DNA from 2 places in the Shewanella sp. Actino-trap-3 genome. Region 2 is predicted to be linked to the other one. Evidence: predicted binding sites of a transcription regulator. Region 2 holds the regulator's gene; the other holds the start of a gene.
What was found. The regulator FliA, encoded in region 2, starts transcription of late flagellar genes. The targets are predictions, from matches to a motif close to CTAAAGNTNNNNNNNNNNNNGCCGATA.

Region 1 (3,712 bases), 1.4 Mb from region 2:
GCATTAGTTTTACTAATCATAATGCGTATTTTTTCTAGTTTGCCAGATGAGTGTATTCATTCTACTATGACCTTGTTTTCAGGACACATCTGATTTAGATGTTGAAAACCAAGAACGCCAAACTGATGTAACCCAATACTTCAGTTATCCTTAGTTCTTATGTTTGACTTCCTTCCTTAAATTTGTTGATTGCAAATTATTTAGCCCACTTGGATTAAGTGGGTCTTTTTTTGCCTTTTTTTCAGTATCTTCATAAACAAACTTATAAGCGAACAAATTAGAGCATTTCAATTCAAGCCATTTAATGGAGAAAAAATTGAGTCTTTCTAATCAATATGGAGGAAAACGAGACACGCTTGCATCGCTTTACTCGTTAGGCTCTAAAAGAGCAACAATCGTTTGCAAATGACTCTTTTATATTAGTATTAGCTTGGTCTAACGAATGTTGAATGACCGCCGAGTGAGGCCTTATTGATGAGCGTTGATATAATGCCTTAGCGTGGAAAACCCGTTTATTGATTATTATTTATATCTCAATGGTATCGAGAAAAAGAGGCTACTGTGGCGGAATATACATACAACAACTGAATAAATAGATAGCTAATCTTGTTACGGGCTAAATAGGGTCAATACTGCGCTTAGTAGTGCAGTTAATAAGACATTAGGTGGGTTTATATCGGCTTGGTTATTTTAATCACAACTCTGCGGTTCATCTTACGTTCTTCAGCAAGGTCATTGCCAGTAACATGACGTTTTTCGCCATGCCCCTCGGTATGAATACGATCTTTAGTAATACCGCTAGCAATTAAAATATTTTTCACTGAGTCAGCCCGTTTATCTGACACCTTTTGGTTAACCAAGCGCCCACCGTAGCTGTCAGTGTAAGCATCAATAAGAACGAGTTCCACTTCAGAGTCATAAGACAAATAGCGCTGTATTTTTTGTAATTGGTGGGTAGAGAAACGCGTCAGATCGACCCCGCCTTCTTGGTAATGTAATACCGTAAAAGCAATATCATCAAAACTGTAAGGCAGCAAATTAGCTAAACAAGCACGAAACTCACGATATTTACCGCCAAAATTAGCCGACGACAATCCCACTGCAATCTTAGCGTTGTGATTATACCAATCAGCATAGTAAAAAGTGGGTTCCATTCCTTGACTCAATTCATTCAACATCGACCAAGCGGCTTTTTTGGGTACTTCACCATTAAATTGCTTGTTGTAAGTCAGTTGGGTGATTTCTTTGGAATTATGCCCAGGACGCCAACTCGGAGCTCGGCTAATTAATGTTGCCTTGGTCACCGCATCAGGCTTAAGCCACATATCTAAGGTGAAGTTTAAATTCAAATCTTTACCTGCCCTACTGGTAAACACCGCGCGACCATAGTCAGGAATATCATGTTCAAGACGACACTCTATCGGATTACTCTCACCAATGCGCCATGCTGAGTTTTCGAGCGACGCCACGTAGTGCCTCAAATCAGCATTAGCCGTTGAGCAAAGACACAAACTTGCGAGAATTATCAGTTTTCGCCACATAAAAACACCCTATATACCTGATTACATACTTTCTATCGGCCACAAAGTCAGTTCCTTTAGTCAACAATCATGTTTAATCGATGATAAAAACCACAATCAAACATGACACTGAGCTTGAGTTTGCGCATAATACTCGGCCTACATCATTTGCACCGATGAATGATAGCTATTGAGGATAAAGACTGTAATGACTGATATTTGCGACGCTAATAAGTTTAAACACCGCTTTCGTGGTTATTTCCCTGTTGTTATCGATGTCGAAACTGCGGGTTTTAATGCCAATACCGATGCGTTGCTTGAAATTGCCGTCAGCTTATTAAAAATGAATAGTGATGGGGTCATTGAACTTGATAAAACCCTTCATTTTCATATTGAGCCTTTTGAGGGCGCGAACCTAGAGCCTGAATCTTTAGCTTTTAATGGTATCGATCCCACCAACCCACTTCGTGGTGCGGTAGACGAAAAAGTCGCTTTGTTAGAGATTTTTAAAGAAGTCAAAAAAGCCCAAAAGGCAGTAGATTGTCATCGCAGTATTATTGTCGCTCACAATGCCGCTTTTGACTTAGGGTTTGTGAACAAGGCCATAGAACGAAACGGTTTAAAGCGCTCTCCTTTTCATCCTTTTGCGAGCTTTGATACCGCAACACTTGCTGGCCTTGCTATTGGGCACACGGTATTGGCTAAAGCGTGTAAAATGGCTGGCATCGATTTCGACAACAAAGAAGCGCATTCAGCATTATATGATACCGAACGCACCGCCGAATTATTTTGCCTTATCGTCAATCGTTGGAAAGCATTAGGTGGTTGGCCATTAGCCGCTGTGGAAGAGAAGAGCGATCCAGCCAGCGAATAATGGATACTAGGTAACTTCCGCTCGGGATAACAATTGCATCTCAAGCAGGCTATATCGCCCTAGAACGGTCGATAAAAATAGTAATATTACTCAATAAAAAAGCTGCCGAAGCAGCTTTTTTATTGTCTCTAATCCGCTAGATTATAGCTTGTCAGAGTTATCTCTTAAGTATGCTGCGACACCTTCTGTGCTAGCAGTCATGCCTTTTTCGCCTTTTGACCAGCCAGCAGGACAAACTTCACCGTGCTCTTCATGGAACTGAAGAGCGTCGATCATACGGATCATTTCGTCAACGTTACGGCCTAATGGTAAATCGTTAACCACTTGGTGACGAACTTGGCCTTCTTTGTCTACTAAGAAAGAACCACGGAAAGCCACGCCAGCTTCTGGATGCTCAACGTCGTATGCTTTACAAATTTCATGTTTAACGTCAGCAACTAGTGTGTATTTAACTTGGCCAATACCCCCCTTGTCTACTGGAGTGTTACGCCATGCGTTATGAGTGAACTGTGAGTCAATTGAAACACCAATCACTTCAACACCACGCTTGGTGAACTCTTCCATGCGGTGATCAAAAGCAATTAGCTCTGATGGGCATACAAAAGTAAAATCGAGTGGGTAGAAGAAAATAACCGCAGGCTTACCTTTAATTGCGGTAGCGAGGTTAAATGTGTCAACAATCTCACCAGAACCAAGAACGGCTGCTGCGGTAAAATCTGGGGCTGGACGGCCTACTAATACGCTCATTATCTATCTCCATTTAATGGCTTAAACATTCAACAACGGTAAAGCGTTCTTGCTAATTGTGATCTACTTAACAATTGACTATGCCGTTGGGACTTATATCAGAGGTATACCATACATCTAATTTAGCGGACTTATAAGTTATTTCAAATGAAAATGGGTTTACCTGCTGAAAAATAAAACATGCTGACCCACTAAATAATAACTGTCGAATATTACAAAAATGATTTGCTGACATGACCTAGGCAAACATTATCCACAACGGCAAGCAATATTGATTGAAAAATCGGCATAAATAAGTAAAAAGTCGATATACGCTGGACAAATATGCTGTAGACAGTCAAGAATAGCCGCCTCACTTACTTTTATGAAATATAATTATGAATGCGGTTGTTATCGCGGTTTGCTTAATGCTTTTTTTAAGCTTTATTCGAATTAACGTTGTGGTCTCGTTAACCATTAGTGCTGTTGTGGCGGGTTTAGTTGGTGGATTAGATATTCATCAAACAATAGCAGCCTTTAATGACGGACTCGGCGGCGGAGCTCAAATTGCATTAAGTTATGCATTGCTTGG
Region 2 (3,712 bases):
CATTGTGCGCGGACCCAAAGGGATCGGTATTGTTCCTGCTACGTCAGGTTCTCAAGCGATGGTTGAATTGACGCAAGCACAACATGCCGGACTTATCCGTGCATTTAGTGAAATGCGTACTCAGTTCGATATTTTAATTGTTGATACTGCTGCCGGAATATCAGATATGGTGCTGAGTTTTTCTCGTGCATCACAGGATGTATTAATTGTTGTTTGCGACGAGCCGACATCGATTACCGATGCTTATGCACTGATTAAAATTTTAAGTCGCGAGCATGGTGTGTTCCACTTCAAAATTGTGGCAAATATGGTGCGTAGTTTACGAGAAGGTATGGAATTATTTGCAAAACTGAGTAAAGTGACCGATAGATTTTTAGATGTTGCTTTAGAGCTGGTTGCAACAATACCCTTTGATGAGAATTTACGTAAAGCGGTTCGTAAGCAAAAGTTAGTTGTTGAAGCGTATCCTAAATCTCCTTCAGCTATTGCTTACCATGGATTAGCCAATAAAGTTATGACCTGGCCGGTGCCACAACAGCCCGGCGGCCATTTAGAATTCTTTGTTGAACGTCTTGTACAACGTAAGCCGATACAAGAAGGAAGAACGGGTGAATAAAGCCGCAGCGTATACTCAGTTCGATAACAAAACATCTATTGTTGAACAGTATGCACCGCTGGTTAAAAGAATTGCTCATCATATGCTGGCAAGATTACCAGCATCGGTGCAACTCGATGACCTATTACAAGCTGGGATGATGGGGTTGCTTGAGGCCTCATCAAAATTTGATGATAGTAAAGGGGCCAAATTTGAAACCTTTGCTGGTATCCGAATTCGTGGTGCAATGATAGATGAAATTCGCCGAGGTGACTGGGTTCCACGCTCAGTTCATCGTAATAATCGTCGTGTAGCACAAGTGATTGATGAATTAGGGCAGAAGCTTGGACGTGATGCTCATGATACTGAAATTGCAGAAAAACTTGATATGTCGCTTGATGAATACCATCACATCTTAAATGATGTTTCTGTTGGTAAAATCATCGGTATAGAAGATCTTGGTGTTGCGCAAGATGTGTTAATCACAGACAACGAATCGCCAGATGAAACCTTTGACTCGCTTGCTGAAATTCAATTTCAATCTGCATTGGTTGAAGCAATTAAGACATTGCCAGAAAGAGATGCGTTAGTGCTGTCGTTATATTATGACGAAGCATTAAATTTAAAAGAAATTGGTGCAATCCTTGAAGTTAGCGAATCGCGAGTAAGCCAGATATTAAGTCAGGCAATGCTCAGGTTAAAAGCCAAACTCAAGCATTGGACACAAGAATAATAACTTATATAGAGCGAACGAGAGTCAGCTCACCGGAGGAAACCTTGGACAAGAATATGAAGATTCTTATTGTTGACGATTTTTCAACAATGAGGCGTATCATTAAGAACTTGTTGCGAGACTTGGGATACAATAATACTCAAGAAGCAGATGATGGCTCAACAGCCCTACCAATGTTACAAAAAGGCGATTTTGATTTTGTAGTAACAGACTGGAACATGCCTGGAATGCAAGGTATTGATTTACTTAGAGCCATTCGTGCTGATGATTCGTTAAAGCATTTACCTGTATTGATGGTAACCGCTGAAGCTAAGCGTGAACAAATTATTGCTGCAGCGCAAGCTGGTGTAAATGGTTATGTAGTAAAACCTTTCACCGCCGCTACGTTAAAAGAAAAGCTAGATAAAATCTTTGAACGACTCGCATAACCAAGGATTAGTCATGCAGGCATCAATATCGGGCTTGGTCACTCTTGAACAAGCCCAAGAACTTGTTGAATTACTTACCTCGGGTAATCAAGAAAAAGCTGATGATTACATCAGAGAGCTTGCCACGCCATTGCAGCGTGAGCTTTTTGAAGAAGTCGGTAAGTTAACTCGACAACTCCACAGTGCACTAAAAGATTTCCAAGTTGATAACCGTTTATCTGAATTAGCGAATACCGAAATACCGGATGCTAAAGAAAGGTTGAACTATGTTATCGATATGACAGAACAAGCTGCAAATAAAACCATGGATGCAGTTGAAGAATGTCTTCCTTTGGCCGATACCATCATTAGCAATATACAATCAGTGACGCCCATGTGGGATAAATTGATGCGTCGTGATATAGAATTGGGTGAATTTAAGTCACTTTGTCATGATGTTCAACAGTTTATGTCGCATAGCGAGCATGACTCTAATCGCCTTCGCGAGCTGTTAAATCAAATTTTAATGGCGCAAGACTTTCAAGATTTGACCGGTCAAATGATCCGTCGAGTGATTGATTTAGTTCGTGAAGTAGAAACTAATTTGGTTTCAATGCTAACAGTGTTTGGTGATAATGCTAGCGAATTATTGCCTACTATAAACGATAATAAAATAGAAGCAGAAGGTCCCATTATGCATGCTGAACGGCGTGAAGATGTGGTAACTGGTCAAGATGAAGTAGATGATCTGCTATCAAGTCTGGGTTTCTAATTAGGAGTCAATTTAATGTCTTTTGATGTTGATGAAGAGATACTCCAGGACTTTTTAATTGAAGCTGGTGAGATTTTAGAGCTTCTACAGGAGCAGCTCGTTACTCTTGAAAATAATCCTGATGACAGTGATTTACTTAATGCTATTTTCCGTGGATTTCACACCGTTAAAGGTGGGGCTGGTTTTTTAAGTCTGGGTCCAATGGTTGATGTTTGTCATGAAGCTGAAAATACCTTCGACCTTTTACGCACCCGCAAACGCGGCGTAAATTCAGAGTTAATGGATATTATTTTGCAAGCGGTTGATGCGATTAATACCATGTTTGCTCAAACTCAGCAGGGACAGCAACAAGACTCCGCTGATCCTGCGTTACTCGCTAAACTCAAATTATTAAGTTCAGGTGCGCCATTGCCTTCAGAAATGACGGCAGGAGAGCCAGAACCAATTGAAAATGTTGTTGAGTTTAACCAGCCTGAATCCATCGAAGAAATGAGTACGCCCTCAGCGCAAACATCCGGCTCAGGCAGTATTGATGAAATTGATGAGTCTGAATTTGAAGCTTTACTTGATGCTTTACATGGTACAGGCAAAAGTCCTGCTTCATCTAAAGCTTCTGATAGTAAAAAAGCCAATATCGATTCAACGTCTGCGGTAACCAATAGTAGTGACGACATTACTGATGATGAATTTGAAGCATTGTTAGATGAATTACATGGCTCAGGATCGTTTAAAGCTAAATCAGAAGCGGTAGTTTCAGCTACGCCAGCTACCCCGCCTGTTGCTGAACCTCTTGTTGATTCTGATGAATTCACTGACGATGAATTTGAACGTCTTTTAGATGAATTACACGGTAAAGGTACCGCGCCGGTAGTTAAACCACAATCAACTACCGCTGTAGAGTCCAATAAAGTGGTCGCTCCCCCAGTGGTAAAACCGACGGCAACGCCAGTTGTTAAGCCGGTAGCGGCATCTGCCCCGGCAGTTGCTCCTAAAGCGCCTTCTGTTCCGCAAGGTGAGACAACCGTTCGTGTTGATACCGCTCGATTAGACGACATCATGAATATGGTCGGTGAGTTGGTCTTAGTTCGTAACCGACTGGTTAGCTTAGGCATTAATCGTGAAGATGAGGAAATGTCTAAGGCTCTTGCTAACCTTGATTTAGTCACTGCTGATTTGCAAGGCGCAGTGATGAAGACCCGCATGCA

Region 1: the regulator FliA is predicted to act here: its motif matches at 1,575-1,601, upstream of CXF80_RS01695 (flagellar protein MotY).

The regions. Positions count from the first base shown of each region.
Region 1 covers NZ_PJCE01000001.1:382,760-386,471, reverse strand. The annotation lists gene CXF80_RS01695 (flagellar protein MotY) at 672-1,541, opposite strand; gene rnt (ribonuclease T) at 1,729-2,394, shown strand; gene CXF80_RS01685 (peroxiredoxin) at 2,536-3,141, opposite strand; gene CXF80_RS01680 (Na+/H+ antiporter family protein) at 3,519-3,712, shown strand, end outside.
Region 2 covers NZ_PJCE01000001.1:1,804,153-1,807,864, reverse strand. The annotation lists gene CXF80_RS07670 (MinD/ParA family protein) at 1-616, shown strand, start outside; gene CXF80_RS07665 (RNA polymerase sigma factor FliA) at 609-1,328, shown strand; gene cheY (chemotaxis response regulator CheY) at 1,373-1,756, shown strand; gene CXF80_RS07655 (protein phosphatase CheZ) at 1,770-2,507, shown strand; gene CXF80_RS07650 (chemotaxis protein CheA) at 2,523-3,712, shown strand, end outside.